DNA from 2 places in the Vibrio glycogenivorans genome. Region 1 is predicted to be linked to the other one. Evidence: riboswitches for the same ligand, from Rfam matches in the RefSeq annotation. Region 1 holds a riboswitch; the other holds the start of a gene.
The links. A riboswitch is a leader RNA that binds a small molecule or an ion and turns the genes downstream of it on or off. The one in region 1 is predicted to bind cobalamin.
Positions count from the first base shown of each region.

Region 1 (11,760 bases):
ACTAGGGTGTGAAACTCGCCATCTTCACCACAGGGGTCAACGCCACTGGGTAAGCTCGCAAGCAAATTGTGGTCATAGTTCTTGCCACAATATTCTGGTGAGAGTTGTTGGCTGTCTACGGTGATGATCTCTGTCTCTATTCCTCGAGCGATTATCTCCTCTGCCAATAAACTACTTGGCTGCTCCAACAGAGGAAGGACACATTCCCAACCTGCAGGTTCAATGTAGCTTCTACGATACTCGGCAATGCCATTGCAGAACATATCGCCAAAAGCGACGGCATCGATTGGCAAGCCGCTCGCTCTTAGCGCCTTTATAATGCTGGCCTGATATTGCTCGTTGGGAGGGAAGGCTTGCTCCAGTCCGATCGATATGAGTGGTAAACCGATTGAATCCGCTTGTGCTTGGACAACTTCTATTGGTGTAGCTTGAAAAGGAACCGTGTCCTTTACATGAGTGGTGAACAGTCCTACAACTTCATATTCGGTACTTTCGATTAGACGCTCTAATACTAGGGCAGCATCTTTACCGCTTGACCAACTTATTATGGCGTTTTTTTTCATACTGGTTTCCAATTAGCATAAAAAACCGCCCGAAGGCGGCTTGAAGGACTCAGAATTGGTAAGATGCATTGAAATAATACGCTCGTTCTGGGGCAGGATAGCCACCAGAGGTTTCGTATTGTTTATCAAGTACATTATCTACTCGCCCACTTACTTTTAACTCGTTGGTTACCCAGTAAGTTACCGCCAGGTCCCAAAGGCTATAACTTGGTAAAGTGACCTCAGGTGTAGTAGCTGAATTTACAGGTAGGTCAGGGCGAGACCCTGTAAAGATATATGAGGAGGATAGTTGCCACTGCCCCAACTCAATGTCACTGATCCACTTGTAATTTTCTCTAGCTCGTCGAGCTAAGTGTTCACCTTGAGTGTCTTTATGATCTTTTAGTTCTGCTATTACAGAGTGGTTGACAAGGCCCGTTGCAAAGCCCAACTCCAGCTCTATCCCTTTGATATCGGCATCGACATTAGCCAAATAACCTCCTGATGGGTGTGTATTGTCGACATACCAGAGCTGCAGGTTGTCAATCTCACTTTGGTAAGCGGTCAAGTTGATATATGCAAGGTCATAAACAGCCTCTAACCCTATCTCTGCACTACGCGCTTCTTCAGGCTTCAGGTCTGGATTCGATGCTAGATCTTTAAATGAAGGGGCCTTAAATGACGTATTGTACCGAGCAGATACACGATAGATCTCATTTATTCGATAAGCTGAACCGACCATCCATGTTGTATAGTCGTCATAAGTATCATGGCGATCATACCGGCCTGCAGCCTGAACTACGAAGTCACCCTTTGTATAGGTTGGGCTAATATAAGCACCGAAGCTATTCCGCTCTTCACCTGCCGCACTATCAGGCCCCCCCCATGAAATTGCATCATCCCCTAGCCTTTCTTTTCGCCAGTCAATACCTGCGACGGTTGATACTTCCTCTGTTAAAGCTAAGTCATTTACCCATTGAACATTCGTTTGCTCAATATCCAGTTTCGAGATGACTCGATTCCCTTGAATTGTGTCCTCTAACTGTTCAGTTTGATAATTAAGGGTTAGGTACGAACGCAATTGGTCCCCTTTATACTGAACCTTTGCGCTATAACTTGTAGTTTCTGAACGGCCGTCTGCAACATAATAATTGCAAAGGAAAGTTGTATAATCAAAATCACAATTATTGTATTGGGCTGTGCTATCAAACCAACGAAGCGATCCTAATGCTGACCACCGTTGATTAAAGCTGTGCTCATAATTAACCATAAACTGCTGATTATCAAAGCCATGCTTGTCACCATCGTTTTCGCCAGCAACAGGGTTAACGTTATACCCATCATCCTGCTGAAACCCAACAGCCAGTTTAAGCTGACCGTTATCTCCAACGGCAGTATTAACGACTGCATTTCCCTCTTTATACCCTCGACTACCAGCACCAATATTGAGTTGCGTCCCTTCTTCGCCAGCCCGCGCTTGAGTGATAATGTTGATAACTCCACCTATCGCATCAGAGCCATATGCTGCAGACGCACCACCACGGACAACCTCAATTCGTTCAACTTGAGCAAGAGGTATGCGATTAAAGTTGATACCCGCTGTGATAGAGTTGTTGAAACGAATACCATCAACAAGAACCAATGTTTGATTAGATGATGCTCCACGAATGAAAACTGAGGATGTCTGGCCAAAACCACCATTAGACGTCACCTCGACGCCAGGTAGGCGACGCAGCACATCCGTTAGAGACTTGGCTTGATAAGCTTCTATTTCTTGTCTTGTTACAACAGATATTGGGGCAATTACTTGTTCGAGGCCTTGCTCTACACGGTTAGCTGTAATTACCATTGTTTCATCAACTTCTTGGGCAGATAAAAGCGAGGCGTGCGAAAAGAGCGATACTACTGTAATCGCTAAAATTGTATGGTTCATTTATTTTTCCTAAAACGCGTAAATCCTACTAGGCATATCGTGACGCCTAGCTACTGGCAGGTATTCGGACTTAAGAGCTAAAGCCTACTTTCCCGACTTCCCACACTTATCCTAAAGTGCAGTGTCTTGATGGGAGTTCGTTCTCTCTTACCGCTGCGCGTCAGTTCTGGATTCTCACCAGATTCCCTTTTAAGGCTTCTATACTAGATACAAGCCACCAGCTCGGGGAGCATAGTATTGTGCAACCTGTGGAATGTCCAGAACTTGAGCGTTATTTAATCGCAGGTAGGCAACGTTCACTCCTGGCGTGAAAACATACGATTATTTTGCATCGAAGCTGGACATCATCATTTGATTGAATAAAATCTGCGCTCTGTTTGAAAAACGCACCCTATAAGGTAACACCATGGCCTCTCTTGAAGTAAACCCACAAACCTACCAGCAGCAGCTAAGTGAAAAAGTAACTCGTCTCACCGAGATGTTTACTGAATTTGGCGCTCCAGAGCTGGAAGTGTTTGAGTCTCCTGAACAGCATTACCGTATGCGTGCAGAGTTTCGAGTTTGGCATGAGGGTGAAGACCTTTACTACATCATGTTCAATCAGCAAACGCGTGAGAAATACCGTGTCGATCAGTTCCCTGCCGCGAGCCGACTGATCAATGATTTGATGCCAATGCTGATGGATGCAATGAAAGACAACGACACCCTTCGTCGTAAGCTGTTCCAAGTAGACTTCCTCTCAACCCTGAGTGGCGAGATCTTGGTATCGCTTCTATACCACCGTCAGCTAGATGAGGCATGGATTGAGCAAGCTAAGACGCTAAAACAGCGTTTGAATGATGAAGGCTTTAACCTCAATCTAATTGGTCGCGCACGTAAGATGAAGATTGTCTTAGACCAAGACTTTGTGGTTGAAAAGCTCAATGTCCACGGTGATAGCTACATCTACCAGCAAGTTGAAAACAGCTTTACCCAGCCAAATGGTAAGGTCGCTGAAAAAATGCTTGAGTGGGCCGTTGATTGCACCCGCAATAGCCAAGGCGATCTGCTTGAGCTTTACTGCGGCAACGGCAACTTCTCACTGGCGCTGGCGCAAAACTTTGAGCGTGTATTGGCGACCGAGCTGGCAAAGCCATCGGTTGACTCAGCGCAATACAACATTGCGGCGAATAACATCGACAACGTACAAATCATCCGTATGTCGGCAGAAGAGTTTACTCAAGCAATGGAAGGCCAACGCGAATTCCGTCGTCTCAAAGACGCCGGTGTTGATCTCAAGAGCTACAACTGCAACACAATCTTTGTTGATCCGCCACGCGCCGGTATGGATGAAGACACCTGTAAGATGGTACAGGGTTATGAGCGCATCCTATATATCTCTTGTAACCCAGAAACCCTGAAACAGAACCTTGAGATCTTAGGTGAGACCCATAAGATCACTCGCTTTGCGCTATTTGACCAGTTCCCATATACCCACCACATGGAAGCGGGTGTGATGCTAGAGCGCAAGTAATACGTGATAAAATAAAAAAACCGCCAATAGGCGGTTTTTTTATATCTAAGTACTGTAAGTCTACATCACCATGACAAAGCGATTCTCAAGAAACTCCTCACCATCAATGGTACCTGTGACCATCAAGCGAATTGCCCCTCGGGCACCATTTTCTACTTGAGCCAAAACTGTGTGAGACAGAGAGCCCTCAATTAACATCTCTCCCTTACCTGCAAGCTTAACTCGCGGGTTTGGCATTAGCTTAATCGCCAAATCTTCAATCTGTTGATCGGTTAGAACATCAATGGTGAACTCCGCTAACCCATTATCGGATTGAACAAAATCTGGGGACTGTAGGCTCGTGCCCCCAGGCATGCCTTTGGGGCCACCAAAACCCTGATGAAAACGTTCATCTAAACAGGCAACCGCTTGAAGGGAAATAGTGCAAACAAGTACAGCGAGTAGACGTAACATAAGGTCTCCTGAAGTCACTACCTAAACATGGCTACGACCATAGCCATGTCTCTGAGGAATATTTCTTTATCGCACTAGAGTTAGTGATTAATCACGTGGGCTCTTTAGTGTGATATAGACTGGATTAGAGTAGAACCAAATATCGCTGTATATAGCGTGATTAAAGCGATCGCGGTACGCTTCAGCGGACTCACCTTCAATTCTATCAATACCTTCCCAACGCAAAGGTTCTCCGTTTTCAACGAAACCAGGGACGTCATAATCTTGTGCTGTCCCACGCAAACGATAATACTCGTCACGCTCAGCCTCAAATGAATAAGTCATTGCGTAGTAGCCATCTTTATCTACATGCCAATCATCAGCGGTAAAGGTAGCAACAACTTTAGCATCCGAGTTATCAGCCGAATCATACCCTTCGTCATCAGGCATAATCATACCTGTAATACCACCAGAGATGATATCCACATGGTGCACTCCTGGATTAGGGTTGGTACCAAACATGCTGTTACCCGCTCTTGTTTCCAAGTTATTAAACTCAGGACTCTTGAAGCGAATTGAAATCGTAACTTTATCGCCGGCTGATACAAACGCTTCTTGCCCCATATGTGCAGTCTGCCCATTGGTGGTCACTGTGAAGTCTAATTCATTAATCAAGTCACCGTAGGTTGCCCATACTTGACCTGAGCGCAACCCTTCAAGTACTGCTAAATCATTATCACCTTGCACATAAGTGTAGGTTTTCGAGTACTCACCAGGGTAGTAACTCGACGTGTAAGGCTCACGAATCTTGAAGTGATGGTCTGAGTTGGCTACGTTCCAGATTTTACGCCCCTCACTGAGCATGGCATCCCACCAGCCGCCAACTTCTGCAACAACAGGATCGACACCGCCGTATAGACCCGCAGTTGCATCTGGGTGATCAGGGGCATGGCCGATATTGTAATCACCACGATTATTATTAAATTGTCCGCCGACCATGCCTTCAACTAGGAAGAACACATCGGGTGCAGCATTATGAAGATCACGGATTTCATCCAGTGTGTAACTCTTCTTGTAGCGCAGAGGATGGTTGAGCATACCGTAGCTTAGCTCGGCATAATGTTCTTGCATCCACTCAAACGCTTTAATCGCGTCCTGGTGTTTACCTTCCCGATCGTCATGAGACTCACCGTTGTAGCGCTCAATTCCCATACGCTCCCACTTAGCAAGATCCTGAGGGTCAAACTTGTCCGTGTTGTTCTTGTGACTGAACTTGTACTCAAACAGCTTCGCTGCCTCGTAGACCTCATGTGACTGAGCACCATCACGGCTAAAAATAGCGATATTAAAGTGTTCATGAGCAGGCATATCCCATTCATAGGTTGTGAACACAATTTTGTCGTCATACAAGTTATTTGTTAGGTAATTAATTTCTGGCCATTCGTAGCGTTTCATCGCTTCGCTATACAGAATACCGCCAATGTTATTATCAGCCCAATCTTGGCTATCATCGCGCAGGTGGTTTGAAAGAAAAACAAAATCTAATTCAAACTCATCAAAAGCATGGTAGAAAACATCCAACATATAATCACGCGCATCTGCTGAAACTGATGTGTGGACATGAAGATCGCCGGTCATCCATCGGCCTGGAAGAGGCTGAACCGGAGTTTCTGGAAGTTCTGATGATGGTTTATCTTCAGAAGAGTTACAGCCAGCGAGTAACGCTAGGGTTACCATTGCCGCCACTTTTTTCAGTTTCGTATTGCGCGAGTACATATTCACCTCTTAAGTAATTCTCGGCGCATACTGATGAGGCTACATGACATAAATATTTCTGCTCAATGACGCTTTTTGTTTATAAACATGACAAAAACAAGACAATCTCAAGCCAGAAACATTTCAAATACAAGTTGTGATGTTCATCCTCCTTGAGCACACCTTTTCTGTACTAGATCTTTACATTACTTTAAATTCATTATGTAACTTTCAGAAAGTCATTTGTTACATTAGACAAGTTAGGTTAAACAAATGTAAAAGTTGATGAACCGAACCCAACCGGTGACTTAATGACCAAAACAGTCAAATGCAATCGTTTACTCGCTCAAAACTAATTCACTTTCAAGGCACCAAAGGCGCGCTGCTATTGAGCAGGAAGATCAAGGTTGGCTTAATGAGATAAAAAAAGCCCTTGATGAGTTCAAGGGCTTGGGTATTGCTCCAATAAGCTGATACTAGGCAGTGTCTTCGTCACCACCCTTTGTCGTACCAATATAGCCAAGCTTACGCCCGAGCCAGAACAGCAGAGCCATTAGGATAATGATGGAAAAGAAGTTTGAGCCAGCCTCTGGGTACTGAGCCTTGATAAACGCAGAGTGACCAAAGCCCCCCACCAAGAAACACGCCAGTCCGACGAGTGGTAAATCCTCGGAAATCGGCTTGTCTAAATAGTCTTGATACAGTGCTTGCACGGCCAGTACCATCGCAATCCATGGAAAGATTGAGAATGAGACCGCGCTTATCGTCATCCAAGACAAAATTGCATCACCACACAAACCTGCAATGAGGGCCAGGATCAGTGGTTTCTTTTCACAAGGCTGTGGGGATGGTGTTGTAGTATCCATTATTTATAATCACCTCTGTTTTTGCTTCGTTCACGCTCTTTGCGGTACCAGTGTGCACCCTTAGCGACCATTCTGAGCTGAATGATCAGGCGCTCTGCTAGCTCATCGCGCTCATCTTTGGTCTTGTCCAGTGCCTCGGCACCAGAGCTGAAGACTAGGATCACCGATGCTTCCGCTTGGGCAAATGCCTCTTCACGGGTCATCCCTGAACCTATTAAGTATTCGGTTAACTCTGCCACAAAATGCTGGATCTCGCGCGCGACCGCCGCACGAAATTCACAAGAGGTGCCGGAGCGCTCGCGCAAAAGCAGGCGAAAAACGTTCGGGCTCGACTCGATAAACTCCATAAAGGTCTCAACCGAGGTGCGGATCACACTGCCCTCTTTTACGATTCGTTGGCGTGCTTGGCGCATTAATTGACGAAGAAGTAAGCCTCCCTCATCAACCATAGTCAAACCCAGTTCATCCATATCCTTGAAGTGGCGATAAAACGAGGTAGGGGCGATACTGGCTTCCCGAGCTACCTCACGTAGGCTCAAGTTGGAAAAACTTCGATCAGTACTCAACTGGCGGAACGCAGCATCAATCAATGAGCGGCGGGTTTTCTCTTTCTGCTGGGCACGGATCCCGTTAGGTTTCATATCTCTACATACCTTGTTTTCACTCTCGTCAACACTATACATGGATCTCAAGCTGAGCTTAAGTACCCGACTTGGACTTTATGCGTGATCCTATCCAACCTGTCCAAGCCAATACCTGCAGCGAACTGCAATCTGAGTTAATATTGCGCTATCAGAACGTTAACCGTACAAACAAGGATAGAGTATGGCACACAGCAACCATTTTGATGTAATTGTGATCGGTAGTGGCCCCGGGGGAGAGGGGGCAGCAATGGGCCTGACCAAGGCGGGGCTCAAGGTTGGGGTGATTGAGAAAGAAAGCAGTGTCGGTGGGGGGTGCACTCACTGGGGCACGATTCCCTCCAAGGCGCTACGCCATGCGGTTAGCCGAATTATTGAGTTCAACAGCAACCCTCTGTTTTGTCACAACAATACTAGCCTGCACAGTACCTTTTCCAACATCCTCAATCATGCCAAAACCGTGGTCGACAAACAGACCCGCCTGCGCCAAGGTTTTTATGACCGCAACCAGTGCACGCTGATCTTTGGTAGCGCACGCTTTAATAGCAGTCATACTGTTGAAGTCCTCAAGCAAGATGGCAGCGTTGAGGAGTACAGTGCAGACCGATTCGTGATTGCGACAGGCTCACGCCCCTACCAACCAAACAGCGTTGACTTTAACCACCCACGTATTTACGACAGCGACTCGATCTTACGCCTAGAGCATGACCCGCGACATATCATCATCTATGGGGCCGGCGTTATCGGCTGTGAGTACGCTTCGATTTTCCGCGGACTGGGCGTAAAAACGGATCTCATTAATACCCGCGACCGGCTGCTAGCATTTTTAGATAATGAAACCTCTGATGCGCTCTCCTACCACTTCTGGAATAGCGGCGTGGTGATCCGCAATGATGAGACGTTTGATAAAATCGAGGGAACAGAGGACGGTGTCATTGTTCACCTAAAATCGGGTAAAAAAATGAAGGCCGACTGTATTCTCTACGCCAATGGTCGAACGGGTAATACGGATAAGCTTAACCTTGATTTGGTAGGATTGACTCCAGACTCTCGAGGACAACTGGCGGTAAATGGCAATTACCAAACCGAAATCGGCCATGTTTACGCCGTCGGTGACGTGATTGGTTACCCCAGTCTTGCCAGTGCAGCTTATGATCAAGGGCGCTTTGTGGCTCAGGCGATCACCAAGGGACAGGCCGAGGGCAATCTGATCGAAGATATCCCAACCGGCATCTATACCATCCCTGAGATCAGTTCGGTCGGTAAAACCGAGCAAGAGCTAACAGCGGCTAAAGTCCCGTATGAAGTGGGTCGTTCCTCATTCAAGCACCTCGCTCGGGCACAGATTGCCGGAAAGGACATTGGTAGCCTTAAGATCCTATTTCATCGCGAAACCAAGGAGATCTTGGGGATCCACTGCTTTGGTGAGCGTGCGGCAGAGATCATTCATATCGGCCAAGCGATCATGGAGCAAAAAGGCGAAGCCAATACGATCGAGTACTTTGTTAACACGACCTTCAACTATCCTACGATGGCAGAAGCTTATCGTGTCGCTGCGCTCAACGGCTTAAATCGCTTGTTCTAACAAGGTTATTCTAGGCTGGTTGTTATCGGTAAATGACAGGGAGGAACTAGCCTCCCTGTTGCAAAACTAAGCTAAAAAGACCTTTCTACGCCATTGGTAGACGAATAGCCCGGCTAGCCCCAGTCCTCGCACGGCCATAAAGACCATCATCGATAGCCAAAGGGCATGGTTTTCTAAATGGCTTAGCGCAGCAAAAACCGTAAAGAAGCTCAACGTGGCGAGAAACATGCCGTTACGCATCTCACGCCCCTTAGTTGCACCAATAAATAGCCCATCGAACAGGTATGCCCACAAAGAAACTAGTGGCATAGCCACAAGCCACGGTAAGTACTGAGCTGCTTGTCGCTGTACTGCTTCAATATCGGTAATTAACGCAATCAGTTCAGTACCAAACAAGGCAAACACAAGACTGAGCAGCGAGCAGATCACCACGCCCCAGAAGAAGGTTACACCTATCGTTTGCTTTAAATCGGCTCGATCACGCGCGCCTACCGCTTTACCGACCATGGCTTCCATTGCATAGGCTAAACCATCCATACCATAAGAGATCAACATGACAAAGCTCATCAAAACCGCGTTGGCTGCCACGATATTGTCGCCATAACTGGAGGCTTGAAAGGTCATAAAGCTCAACGTGACCTGCAAGCACAAAGAGCGCAGAAAAATATCACGATTCAGACGCACAAAGCGCCCTAGGTTACTCGTCACTTCCGACAGCAACATCACTGGACTAGGCAGTCCTTGTCCTCGCCAGCGTCGAGTCACGCACCATAAACCAAAAGCCATACCCGAATAGTCTGCCATCACCGAGGCCAGCGCTGCCCCCTCGACTTTCCAGCCAAGACCTAGGACGAACAGAACATCCAATGCAATATTGACTAGGTTCGTAATGATCACCATCCACATTGGTGAGCGGGCATCTTGACTACCGAGCAGCCAACCTAACAGGACATAGTTGACCATGGCCGCCGGAGCACTCCAGGCTCGGATGGTAAAGTACTGGGCTCCATAATGCTTAATCGCATCGCTGGCATCTGTAACAGCAAATATCCACTCAGCGACCCAGCCATGAACAATGAGAAAAAGCGTCGCAAATAGCATTGCCGTCGCAATCCCTTGGACAAAGGTCAGCGCCAATGCCCTTTTGTCTCCGGCACCAGCCGCTTGAGCGGTCAGCCCGGTTGTCGACATACGCAAAAAGCCCAGCAACCAGAATGTCACGCTGATCATGGTACTGCCAAGTGCAACCCCACCAAGATACCAAGCATGCTCAAGGTGGCCTATGACGGCAGCATCGATCAGACCCAGCAGAGGCACGGTGATGTTAGAGATCACCATCGGCAGGGCAAGAGCGAGCACACGAGAGTGAAGAGGGGCAGAAAAGAAAGAGGAGAGAGTCACGGTTACACCCAGCAAAGAAAACACTGAGTGTAACCAGTCAGTCTAGAAAACCAACTGTTTAATGAGGCAAGGATTACATCCAGTCCGTGTTGCGGATAATCCCAACAGCAAGGCCTTCAATCTCTAGACTTTGATAGGTAGGGTCAACGACGATGGGCTCAAACTCTTGGTTCTCTGCGTGTAAAAGAACGCGATCACCTTGGTGCTCTAAGCGCTTCACCGTCACGTCTTCATCGACACGAGCGACAACGATCTGACCATTGCGTACGTCTTGAGTCTTATGCACAGCAAGCAGGTCACCGTCCATAATGCCAATGTCTTTCATACTTTCACCTTGCACTCGCAGCAAGAAGTCCGCTTGTGGCTTAAACATACCTGGGTCCACTTGGTAGTGAGTCTCAACATGCTCTTGAGCCAAAATAGGCTCACCGGCGGCGACTTGACCAATAAGAGGCAACCCCTCTTCTTCTGTTTCTAGCAGAATACGAATTCCGCGCGAGGCGCCGGGAATAATCTCAATCGCTTCTTTGCGAGCAAGGGCTTTAAGGTGCTCCTCTGCCGCATTGGCAGAGCGGAAGCCTAACTCACGAGCAATCTCTGCACGAGTTGGTGGCATCCCTGTCTCATCGATCTTACTTTTAATAAGATCGAATACTTGTTGTTGGCGTGGCGTCAAAGGCTTCATGATAGCTACCTGTCTTTTTATACAGTTAACTGTCAGTATATCCAGTAAAAAATAAAATGGAAAGGTGTGTTTACAAATTGTTCAGCAGATAAATTGGCTTCGCCTCAAAATATTGCCAACAAATTGCAACAATTTGGTTAATTTACCGTCAACATGGCCGTTTACCATTAAAAGGTTTGACCAGTTTCTGATATTCTTGCTGACCATTAATCTGGCTAACGTATTTCAAAAACTTGTCCATACTTAGTGGCAGTCAGTCCAAAGTGTCCCTAGGTGACTCTCTCCTCGACGAACTTGTGGCCAATGCCAAGTGACAAGTACCTTGCAGATAAGACAAGGTTGAGAGAACTGCCGCGACTGAGATCGCGATGAAGTACGTCGATTACACTAATTTGAGGCGATTGCAC
Region 1 covers NZ_JBPVIS010000020.1:2,009-13,768, forward strand. The annotation lists gene ACSTTG_RS22445 (Dph6-related ATP pyrophosphatase) at 1-563, opposite strand, end outside; gene ACSTTG_RS22450 (TonB-dependent receptor domain-containing protein) at 613-2,475, opposite strand; cobalamin riboswitch at 2,514-2,712, opposite strand; gene trmA (tRNA (uridine(54)-C5)-methyltransferase TrmA) at 2,882-3,988, shown strand; gene ACSTTG_RS22460 (hypothetical protein) at 4,049-4,441, opposite strand; gene ACSTTG_RS22465 (CehA/McbA family metallohydrolase domain-containing protein) at 4,529-6,196, opposite strand; gene ACSTTG_RS22470 (YijD family membrane protein) at 6,652-7,041, opposite strand; gene fabR (HTH-type transcriptional repressor FabR) at 7,041-7,682, opposite strand; gene sthA (Si-specific NAD(P)(+) transhydrogenase) at 7,867-9,267, shown strand; gene dinF (MATE family efflux transporter DinF) at 9,334-10,680, opposite strand; gene lexA (transcriptional repressor LexA) at 10,742-11,353, opposite strand.

Region 2 (11,760 bases), on a different contig from region 1:
CTTGGGCATGAGCGTCAATATACACCTTAGTGATCTCATCAAGATCCATGCTCGCCGAGTTAAACACTTGGGCATCTGGCTTGGCGCGTTCAATCACCGCTTTGGGCACCAGACTCCCTGCGTATAAGATCACAGGACAGGTTTCTATCAGTTTTGCACCTTTGACCGTGATTAAATCTGGGTCACCCGGTCCTGCGCCAATAAAATAGACGGTCATGCTAATTCCTTATCAGCTTGGGCCTTTGCTGCAAAAGGCTTTGAGGTGTCAATCAGTGAGCGCCCGGGCGTCTGGCCTGTTTTGGCTTGGCCATCTTCAAGACGATATTTGTTTTTGTAGCCTCGCGGGGTCACAATCCAATCATCAAAACGATAGCTGCTTTCATTGCCAACAATCACTGCCGCGTTCATGCCAAACTCCAGCTGAGTAAACTCAGCCAAGGTCGATAGTTCAACGCGCTGCTCTTGCCGATAAGCAGCATTGACGACCGCCACGGGGGTATCAGCCGGGCGATGTTTGAGCAAGATATGCTGCGCTTCAATGATATGCTGCTGGCGCTTTTTAGAACGCGGGTTATAGAAAGTAATCGCAAAATCGGCCATCGCTGCGGCTTCAATACGCCGCGTAATCACCTCCCACGGCGTCAACAAATCAGACAGTGAAATCGTGCAGCTGTCGTGTCCTAACGGTGCCCCTACCAGTGAGGCGCAGGCATTGGCGGCCGTGATACCCGGAACGGTTTCTACCGCAATCGCGGTGTTGTTCGCCGCAATCAGCTCAAACACCAGCGGCGCCATGGCGTACATCCCTGCATCACCAGAGCACACCAGCGCCACATTTTTACCCTGCAGAACATGGGCAATCGCCGCATCAGCGCGTTGCCACTCTTGAGTCATACCGGTGCGCACTAGCGTCTGCTGGTCAATCAGCGGAGTAATGAGCTTTACGTATGGGCCGTAACCAACCACGACATCAGCCTGTTTGATGACTTGCTGCGCTTTGACGGACATCAGATCGAGGCTACCAGGGCCAAGACCCACGAGATACAACTTAGCCATGAGACCTCTCCTCTTGCGGCGCTCGCAGTCGTATCAGGCCTTGGTCGATCTGCTTACCAATAATGTCGGTCACCTCAGTCAGTGCCAATAGATTGAAGGCATCATCACTGTCACTTTGCGCCAGCTCAACATCGCAAAACGCCTCTAGTTCTTGCTTAATGCTGTGCATATCTTTAACAAAATGGTTGCCAGAAACCAGCAGCAACGGAATAACCCGCACGGTTGGCCTACGACTTTGGGTCAGTGAATTGCGCAACACGCCTTTGACCAAATTAAACGGCGTCGCCCCCTCTAGCGAGCAAGAGACATTTTTATCAGACAACTGCCCAAGTAAAGTGTCGCAGTAGGTGATGGCCTGGTGCCCGGCATTGTCTAAATAGGGCGCACCGTGGTGAACAAAGAGGTTCACATCACTGCCTTGGCTAAAGCGTTCGTTTAGGGCGCTCAGCAATGCCGTGGCATTGTGGGTGTGGTGAATGATCGCTGGGGTGTGCTCTATGGCTGACAAAGAAAATTGCTTGAAGCCCTCGGTGATCATCTCAACCTGTTTATGCTCATCGGTTGGAAACAGGTAGCATGAGACGACTAAAATGCGCTGATAGCCTTCCAGGTCCAATTGCGCCATTACAGCGGGTAAGTGCATATAACGCTGCTCGTCTTGCGCCAATTTTTTGATCACCATACGTGAGCTCACCGCCAAACGAACATCGCAAGCCGGGTAACGAGCTTGCACTTGGCGTTGCAGCTCTATGTATCTTTTTTGCTCTACGACTGAGCCAAAACAGCTCAATACAATCGCCGTGCCCTGAGTGTAGTGTCGTAATCGTTTCATGCTTTCGCTTCCTCAAATGGTGCAAAATAGCGAGGCTCAATCACCTCACGAAGGGGTTGGTGGGTGGCAAGCGCCTTAAACAGCGCTCGCCATTGAGACTCACTGAACTCGTCAATACCGCGCAGCCAAATCCCGTGGTTGGTTAAACGGCCTTCATCAGGCGTCGCTCTTTGGTAAATCACCATTGTGGCTCGATTGCGACACGCACCCGCGCACATAGTGCGGCTGATCTTGATGCGCTTATCACCCTCGCCAAGCCCAAGCCTTTTAAGAATGCCGCGCAGATCGTGGGCTAAATTTTTTGCCCCGGCTTTGGCGCAGCGCGTTCCCTCACACAGCAAGACATGATGAGTGTGAAACAGCATTGGACGATCAAGATCGACATGCTTGGGCTTACATTGATAACCCTCCACCACTTCACTGCCGTGTAAATTGACCTTAATTGGCTGTGTATTATGCATGGCATTTCCATGACGCTCCCCCCACCAGTTTTTGCGTTTGTGTTTTACCAGCGGCTCGGCGAACTCTAAGCGGCAACAGGCGATAGTCATGTTGTAGCCGTCTTTTTTAAACGTCCATTTCGGCACCAACAACTGCTTGGTTTGGCTCAGCGCGAGTGCTGCAGCCTCGGCAACCGAGTTACTGCCTGTCACTTTTTTCACGTATTCCGATGGGTTCTGGATGCCCTCACGGTTGTCGAGTTGTGAGGGGGCAAAGGTAGTAAATGGCCATTGTTTGAGCTTTGAAAGCTGCTGCAACCCCACTTCGTCCGCCTTTAGGTCAATACTGGTCATCGACTTAATGCTGTCGATTGAGAGGTTGAACTCGCCGCTGAACGCCTCAAGCCCGGCTAACAGGGTCGAGATTGGGGTATTACGATCGCATCCAATCCCAATCACTAGGGATTTTGGTCGCCATAGCACCACCTTTTGCTGCCATTGAGTGAGGTTCGGCCTGGCTTGATCGGTTATTAGTAGCGCTGCGTCAAAGTCAGCCGGGTCGATGCCATCAAGGGTGTGATGACACAAGATATTGGACGGCATACGTTTGTTATATTGCCACCAATTTTTTTCTCCGGTTTGCTGCGCAATGATCACTGATTGATCATTAACAATCGCCGCACTCACCTTAGTCACAGCATCCTCACATGCGGCGTCGAGTTGCCAGCCAAAACGGGCCCCCAGCATATCGGCCGAGACGTTTTCAGACACATCCGACGCGGTAGTGACGACCGGAGTGGCTTTGACTATGTGTGCTACCCGATGGGTTAATTGATTCGCGCCGCCTCGATGGCCCGATAGCATCGACACGACAAAGGTGGCTTGCTCATCTAGGCACACCACCGCAGGGTCAGTGCGCTTGTCCTTGATAAGTGGTGCGATCGTTCGCATCACGATACCAGTGGCACAGATAAAGATATGCGCGTCAAATTGATCAAAACGCGGGGCAATAAAGGAGGACAGCGGCCGCACCAGCGGTGTGGCGTGCATGTCATCCGTCAAGCCTATAGGGGCGACAAACAGCTCGGCAAACGGCAAGCTGTTTTTTAACCTCTGGCCCTGCTTTGCGCCTTGCTTGGTAATCGCGTATATCGCAATTTTTTTCATATTAGTATTCCATTATCGCGCTTAAGCCACCAACTCTGGCTTGGCTGGCTGCTTGCCGCGCAGCACGCCACGGCGCTCACGAATCGACAGTTGCACCATCGAAAAGTAACGGTGCTCCTGTGGCACCTGGTCTAAATTGGTGTAGATCTCTTGTTTATCGCAGCTGGCGTGTGAGACGTAAGTGGCGCAATGCTCTAATCCCAGAGCTTTCAATTGGGCTGACAGCGCTGGGATCGTGCGCCCTACTTTAATTAACATGATGGTATCGAAGTCTTTGACCAGAGTTTCCAGACAGTCAATCCCATAGGTGGCAGGCACCACACAAAAACGCTCTCTCCCGTCGGCCAGCGGGATTTTCGTCGCCGCTGGCACGGCCGTGATTGAGGTAACCCCTGGGACAATAACCGGCTCAATCTGCGGCGCCAGGACTGCCAGCTCTTCTTGAATATAAGCCCATGTACTGAACACCGAGGGGTCGCCTTCAGTAATGAACACCACCGACTTGCCGCTCAGTAAGTACTGGTAGATAGTCGCTGTAGCCACCTGCCATGCTGGTACATTAATTGACGGGTCGCGCGTCATCGGAAAATGGAGAAAGCAGCGCTCGCCTGGGATGTCAGTCTCTGCGATGGCACCGGTGACGATCTGCCAGGCAAAAGAATCGGCCGTGCCTTTATTCTTTTCCGGAATAGCGATCACATCGGCCTGTTGGATCAGGCGCGCGGCTTTTAATGTCAATAATTCACTGTCACCCGTGCCCACGCCAACCGCGTAAAGTTGCCCCTGTGGTCCTGATTGACAACTTGATGTATTGCTCATGAAATTTCTCCTGGCTTTGATGAGCCTTATAATGTCGGGTCGGTTGACCCCGATTTGTCAAACTGACGTCGCTTACGGTGCTTTAGTAAAGGTGAATAGATGGATTGGGTTTTCACCTTGGTAACTGTGGTAATGGGCCAAGGGTTTGAGCGACGAAACATTGACCAGCTGAGCCTCAAACGGCGCGTTGGCCTGCTTGGCCCAGTGATAAATTTCCCCTATGGTATCCACGGTCACTGCGGATACCACTAGCCGTCCATGGTGTTGTAGCCGTTGCCATGTGTGATTGAGAATATCGGCCATCTGCCCGCGTGATCCGCCAATAAACACGGCGTTGGGCGCGGGAAGCTCTGCCAGCGCTTGCGGCGCTTTGTGCTTTATTAAATGGACATTGTCGGTCGCATGGGCGAAGCAGTTGGCTTCAATCGCCTCAAAGCAGGCGGCGTTACACTCAATCGCAAACACTTGCCCCTGGATGGCAAATTTGGCCGACTCAATCGCAATCGACCCAGAGCCTGCGCCAATGTCCCAAACCACATCTTGGGCGGAGATTTTAAGCTGCGTCAGGGCGAGGTTGCGCACCGATTGCTTGGTGATCAGGCCGTTTTTCGGCATGCGTTTGGAAAAATCTTGGTCCGATGCAAACTGTCCACACCCACCCCAGCGCTGAGCCGCGCCAACAGTGGATGGCTGGCGCTGGGCAATGACCAGGTTCAGCTTATCGAACGCTATCATGCTGTGGGCAAGCTCTTGCGGGGTAAATGTCCGAACGGTTTCGTCAATGCCCCCTAGCTGCTCACACACATGTAATGTCCAGTCCACTTGGCCGTATTGCAGCAAATGAGCAGCAAGTATTTGTGGTGTGTTTTGATAGTCGGTCAGAATCGCAAACAGGTCGCCAGTTTGCATCCTCGCCACGATGCCGTTAAGCGCTCGCCCGTGCACCGATAAAAATTGCGCCTGTTGCCACGCAAGGCCAAGGCGAGCAAACGCCAATTGGGGAGAGCTTGAGGTAGGGATAAAACCAAGCTCTTCGGCCGGTAAGTGCTTTAACAGAGTCGAGCCGATACCAAAAAATAGCGGGTCTCCGGAGGCTAAAATCGCCACACCGCCCTCTTCGCTCTCATCAATCACTTGACTGAGCCAGGTGCTGAACCCTTGCGTCATATCGAGAAACACACCATCAAACTGCGGAAACCACGCTCTGTGCCTTGGATGGCCCGCAACCACGCGAGATTGACTGACGATACTGACCGCTTTACTGGTCAAGCTGACGCAGCCGTCCTCGGGAACGCCTACGACATAGATGTTGGGCTGAGGACGATTGACAATCGCGTTCATGACACCTCCACCGTTTGATAGAGCAAGGCATGAATGGTAGATACCACCAGCGAGCTGCCACCCTTGCGACCGACACTGGCAATGTAATCCACATTGTTTTGCTCGATTAACGCTTGCTTGGACTCTTGCGCTTTGACAAAGCCAACCGGGATGCCAATGATCAAGGCTGGAGTGATTTCCCCAGCATCGACCATGCGCAGCACTTCATATAAGGCGGTCGGTGCGTTGCCAACCCCAATAATCGCACCATCTAATAGCCCGAGATCACGCGCCTTGCGCATTGCCCAGATCGCGCGGGTTTCTCCGGTTTGCTTGGCTTTAGCGATCACCTCTGGGTCGCTTATAAAGCAGTAGGTTTGATTACCATGCACCTTAGTTCGCATTGGGCTGATACCGCTGATGATCATGCTGACATCACTGACAATCGCGCAGCCCTGCTGCAGCGCCGTTATCCCAGCATCGACTGCGCCACGACTAAATTGATAGAGCGTGGCAAATTCAAAATCGCCAGTGGTATGAATAGCGCGACGCACCACCTGCCATTGTTTTGGCTCAAAGCGATGCCCACCGTGTAACGTCTCCATTTCACGGTCGATAATTGAAAACGAATCAGTTTCGATTTGATGACCTTGCACCGTCATTTGTTGCATGCTGACGGGGGCTTTTACAGTATCCATTGTGTGAGTCCGTAGTGAAAGAATCGATAACTCGATCCAAATTAATCCTATAGATGTGAACGGCTACAAGCACTACGCCCGAGCGGCTCACCATTAAAGTCGACCAGCACGACATCGATGGCCAGTGCATCTGTTATGTAGTGGCTTGCGTGCGCCTTGGCTTCATCGCACAGGCGATTGAAATAATGCTCTGGGCTGTGCTTGCGCACCAAATCGAGGACATGTCGCCCGGTATTGGCCTGGGCGATTTGCTGACAAAGCTCGCTGGGCATGCCCGATTGCTCTGCTAGCACGGCCATTCGCGTGAAATCGATGCGATGGCCCGAAACGTGGGTCATCATTCGCCCTGAAATCAGCTTGCCCATTTTGCCGATCATTACCACCAAGGTGACGCTTGCAAGCCCGTAACGCTTTGCTGCCCGTAATCCAACCCCAATAAAATCCCCAGCCTGGATCAAGGCCATCGGCTCTAGACGCGGTAACAATTGCTGAGCGGCTTTTTCCGAGCGACTGCCTGTGGTCAATGCCACATGTGACAAGCCGTTTGCCTGGGCTATTTGAATAGATTGACGCACAGAAGCGGCAAAGGCTGAGGTTGAATAAGGTTTGACTGTGCCTCGAGTGCCCAAGATGGATATCCCGCCGATTAACCCAAGGCGCTCATTGATGGTCTCTTTGGCAGCGACTCTGCCGCTGGGAACGATAATGGTTAGCTCTACGCCATAGTGGTCTTGCCATAATTCGCTAGCGTTTAGCCATTCCAGGCGGGCCATCTCGATGATGTTGGCGCGTGGCACAGGGTTAATCGCTGGCTCCCCCACGGGCAGTTCAAGGCCCGGCTTGGTCACCACGGCGACGCCCAAGCCCCCCTTAAGGTGGATACCTGGCGCTTTGACTAAACGGGCTTGGCACTGTATTTCCAGTCCATGGGTACAATCTGGATCGTCTCCCGCATCCTTAATCACGCCGCACAGCACTGAATTGATAGCGGCCCGATTAACATTGCAGCGCTCAGAGCGTGCAGCAACCGCGTCTTTCGCCGCATTTTGATTGGCCACAATTTCGGTGCGAGCAAGGGTAAAATTGACCCACTCTCGGTTGGGAATTTGAATACTGACTTGGTGAGAAACTTGACCATCAATCAAGCCGCGCACCGCCGCACGCGCCGCCGCTGCCGCGCACGCGCCTGTGGTGTAACCACCGCGTAAGTCTTGATTGGATGTTGAACGTTTGAGTTTGCCCACAAGTTACTTCTGCTCAGCGCATGCACTGAGTCCGCCTAAAAAAAGTTATGCGGGCAGGTGTCGATATCGAAAGATAAACGACGCTGAGTGCTCCCGCCCAGGTAGTTTTGGTGTTGGTGCTGATGTATTTAGCAGGATCTGACTTACGAAACGAGTTTCGCTTACAGTTGCGGGTACAGTTCTGGATTTTCACCAGATTCACTGGAGGCTGAACGAATTCAGCCACTAAATACAGTTTTATTCCAAGCTCAGGTATTCTCTGCTCTGGATGAGTGGGTTGACGCATAACGCTCAAGACATCCTGAGGCGTTTTTCGATGCATCATTACCATTGCCGTTTTGTATGGGCTCCCTTAACCAAGGTGAACAGTGACTGCTCCTGATTGGTAATCTATCTATTGAAGGACAATATACCTATTTTCTAGAATAGCTCAAGCCATCAATAGCTTACTGATGCCATGGTAGTGACATAAATATCACGAAGTCGAGCCCGAAGCCGAAACTAACCGGGTGCCGATGGCTTTTGCTCCATCTGAAGTTACACGGTCACACCAGCATCTTCAAAGCTTGCCATATTGTTGTAAAATTCTGCGGCGGCTTTCACCAGTGGATAGGCCAACGCTGCCCCTGTCCCTTCGCCTAAACGCATGTTCAGCGATAACAGTGGCTGGGCGTGCAACGACTTTAATACGCTTTGGTGCGCGTGTTCATCTGACTGATGAGCAAACAATAGCACCTCACGAACACTAGGGTGGATTTGCACCGCAACATAAGCCGCAACCGATACAATAAAGCCATCGACTAACACTGGCACGCGACGTTGAGATGCCTCGATAAATCCACCCACCATCTGAACTATCTCAAAGCCGCCTAACTGGCGCAGTATTTCTTTTACTGCTGGAGTCCCTTGCTGTACTCGCGCCACCCCCGCTTCAATTACTCTGACTTTTTTCTCGAGTTGAGCATCATCAATGCCGGTGCCTTTGCCAACACAGTCACGGACCGAAAGACCACTCAAGGCAGCAAATAACGCCGAGGCGCTGCTGGTATTGCCGATCCCCATCTCGCCAAACATGATCAAGTTACACCCTTGCTCAATCTTTTGAGCAACGATGGCTTGGCCAAACTCTAATCCATGGGCAAGCTGCAGCGGGTCAAGCGCTGCCTGGTAAGCGAAGTTTTTCGTCACCGTGCCCAATCGCTGTTTGACAAAGTTTGGCGAGCAATGGTCGATGTCGGTCAAAATTCCACAATCGACAATCGTGAGAGGGATAGCGTTTGAGCGGCAAAAGCAGTTGATGGCCGCACCGCCCGCAATAAAGTTCTGCACCATTTGTGTGGTCACAATGCTCGGTGCAATGCTGATCCCTTCTTCGGCAATGCCATGATCACCTGCGAACACGAGTAACGCTGGACTTTCAACACAAATCTGTTCAACGGTGTCATTGTGCCCCAGTAGCGCTAGTTGTTTCGCCACGTCTTCTATTTGTCCCAAAGCGCCGGCAGGTTTGGTTTTTTGATCAATAATCGTCTGGATTTTAACTAATTTGCTTTTGTCTTGCATGTTGCCTGTTCCTTTGGCCCGACGAGTAAATAGCGTTGATGATCAACGCTACTCTATGTTCCTAACTGTATCTGTCTGTGGTGATTTATTTTGTTCATCTATCAAATTAAACTAGAGCAGTGAGGCAGTCTTACACACAGCCTTTTCCGGTCGGCAGAACATACTCGACTGGCCATGTTTTGCTTCACACAATTTGGCGGTTTTTTGCTGAGCAATCGCTTTAGTAAGGCCGATATCAATAAAGTCATCGCTAAATGGGCTCAAGTGACAAACATGGATGCGGCCGAGTTTCTTTTGGTCGATTTTAGGCGCAGCAGTTGTGGTGCTTACAAAAACAAGCGCTACAAGAGGAAACACTTTTCTTAACATAGTTACTGACTTTTTCAATGTGTTGAATATCTCAATCTGGATTGACAAGTTACTATATTACGGGCCTCACGCCCAGTTAATATTCCCAGTATATCAACTACATGACAACGGTTTTTGTCAAGGTGGTTGTCATCATTTGCTTGATATAGGTGAGTTAACTCCATCAGTGATTAAAGGGTTCTTTCAACCGATTTAAAATACTTCATCAAAAAATCAATAAATGCCCTAACTCGGTAGGGTTGGTAATCATCGGATTTAAGCACTGCCTACATAGGTAAACTCATTGATTGATATTGATCTAAGACTTGTACGAGCTTACCACTAACCAAGCTAGATACTTCCCTTGAACATGAGGTATCTAGCGTAAAAAACATGGATTGGTTGTTTACTTTAAACTCTAGCTTAAGTTGTTAAGCAGACTTTACTTTTGTCACAGTAAGAGTTGCCGCAGCTAAAACCAATGGTATCAGCGATAGCCACAGAACAATTTCCCATCCATAAGCACTTAACACGCCACCAGAAGAGAATGAGCCGATCGCCATTAGGCCAAAGATAATAAAATCGTTCAGCGATTGAACTTGGTTCTTTTCTTCAGGACGATGGCATTCAAGGACCAATGCTGAAGCACCAAGAAAGCCAAAGTTCCAGCCAACACCCAGTAAAATGAGGAGTGTATAGAAGTGCAATACATCACTACCAAGCAGGCCAATCATTGCCGAAATGCCAGTTAGGACAATACCAACCGCAGAGACCGAGGTCGCGCCGAAGCGGCTAATCAATTTGCCAGTAAAAAAGCTCGGTACATACATCGCCATAACATGCCATTGAATACCTAGGTTCGCAGATTCATGACTATGACCGTGCATATGCATTGCCAGTGGTGCAGACGTCATTAGGAAGTTCATAATCAGGTAAGAAGCTGCGCCACAAATCACTGCTGATATAAAACGTGGCTGAGTGGCGATTTCAGTCAGAGTCCGTTCAATCTTTACCTGTGATTGCTTAATATCAGGCACACGAACACCCGACAAAATAAAGCCAGAAAGCATCGCAACCATTGCTTGGCCAATAAAAGTTGCGACGTAGATTTTCTCTGGGAACAGGTGCATGGTATGTGTGACCAGTTGAGGACCAATCACCCCGGCGGCAATACCACCAACCATGACAAACGATAAGGCTTGTGCTCTCTTTTCAGCAGGCACACCATCTGCGGCAGCAAATCGGAATGACACCGTAACCGAAGCATAAGCACCACCTAAAAAGGCAGAAAAACAAAACAGCCAAAACCAGCCGAAGTAGATAGCCAGTGCTGCCAGTATGCCAGTCAATGCACCGGTGGATGTCCCGACCATAAAGGCCGTTCGGCGGCCAAAGCGTCGTGCAATTTCACCTGCTGGCAAAACACACGCCGCCATACCGACTACAAAAATAGAAAGCGGTAAGGTTGCTAACATCGCGCTCGGCGCCAGCATGCTGCCGACAATCGCGCCTGTGGCATAAATGACAACCGAGTTTGCTCCTGCCAATGCCTGAGAAAGCGTCAATCGCCATAAATTAGAACGGTGATATTTAGAGACTATTTGCTCTTGTTCGAGTTGTAATTGCGCTGCTTCAGCCATGATTCGGTTCTTATTTCTGCGTTAAGTGAAGGTGTACCTTAATGCTGATAGCCCACATCAACAAACAAGAAGATCTTTAATTGTCGGATAGAAAAACTTTAGTGTGCGGCATTATCAGCCACCTCTTGCAGTAACCACGCCTTAAACACCTGTATTCTCACTAGCTCAACATCCTCTTGTTTATAGACAATGTAATACGCTAGCGATGATTCAAAAGAGACTTCAGGGAACAAGCGCACCAAGCGGCCTGCAGCTAAGTCATCTTTTGCCATTACGCTACGAGCCAGAGCAATACCAGCACCATCAATTGCAGATTGAAGCACACCTGCAGAGTTATTGATTTTAAGATTATGCTCGGCAGTGTGTTCAGCTGACCCGGCTTTCTCGAGCCATTGTTGCCACGTTGGAAAGGCTTGGTGCTTTTCAATCGAGGTATCGTGAATCAAGGTCTCATTCAAAAGATCCTCTGGTTTTGCAAAGCTTTTCTCTTTGAGTAACGTTGGGGAACAGACAGGGAATACCTCTTCATCCATCAACTTCTCAGCACTCAGCCCGGCCCACTGTCCAACACCATACCGCACGCCGATATCAATATGCTGCGTAACGAAATCAATCGAGTGCCGACTCATATCA
Region 2 covers NZ_JBPVIS010000006.1:306,763-318,522, reverse strand. The annotation lists gene cobM (precorrin-4 C(11)-methyltransferase) at 1-217, opposite strand, end outside; gene cobJ (precorrin-3B C(17)-methyltransferase) at 214-1,056, opposite strand; gene ACSTTG_RS14095 (sirohydrochlorin cobaltochelatase) at 1,049-1,888, opposite strand; gene ACSTTG_RS14090 (cobalamin biosynthesis protein) at 1,885-3,495, opposite strand; gene cobI (precorrin-2 C(20)-methyltransferase) at 3,517-4,314, opposite strand; gene cbiE (precorrin-6y C5,15-methyltransferase (decarboxylating) subunit CbiE) at 4,387-5,655, opposite strand; gene ACSTTG_RS14075 (precorrin-8X methylmutase) at 5,652-6,332, opposite strand; gene ACSTTG_RS14070 (cobalt-precorrin-5B (C(1))-methyltransferase) at 6,380-7,576, opposite strand; cobalamin riboswitch at 7,690-7,821, opposite strand; gene cobT (nicotinate-nucleotide--dimethylbenzimidazole phosphoribosyltransferase) at 8,114-9,139, opposite strand; gene ACSTTG_RS14060 (hypothetical protein) at 9,251-9,508, opposite strand; gene ACSTTG_RS14055 (MFS transporter) at 9,919-11,127, opposite strand; gene gcvA (transcriptional regulator GcvA) at 11,226-11,760, opposite strand, start outside.
Region 2: linked by a shared signal. The riboswitch ahead of ACSTTG_RS14070 (cobalt-precorrin-5B (C(1))-methyltransferase) and the one ahead of ACSTTG_RS22450 (TonB-dependent receptor domain-containing protein) in region 1 are both predicted to bind cobalamin.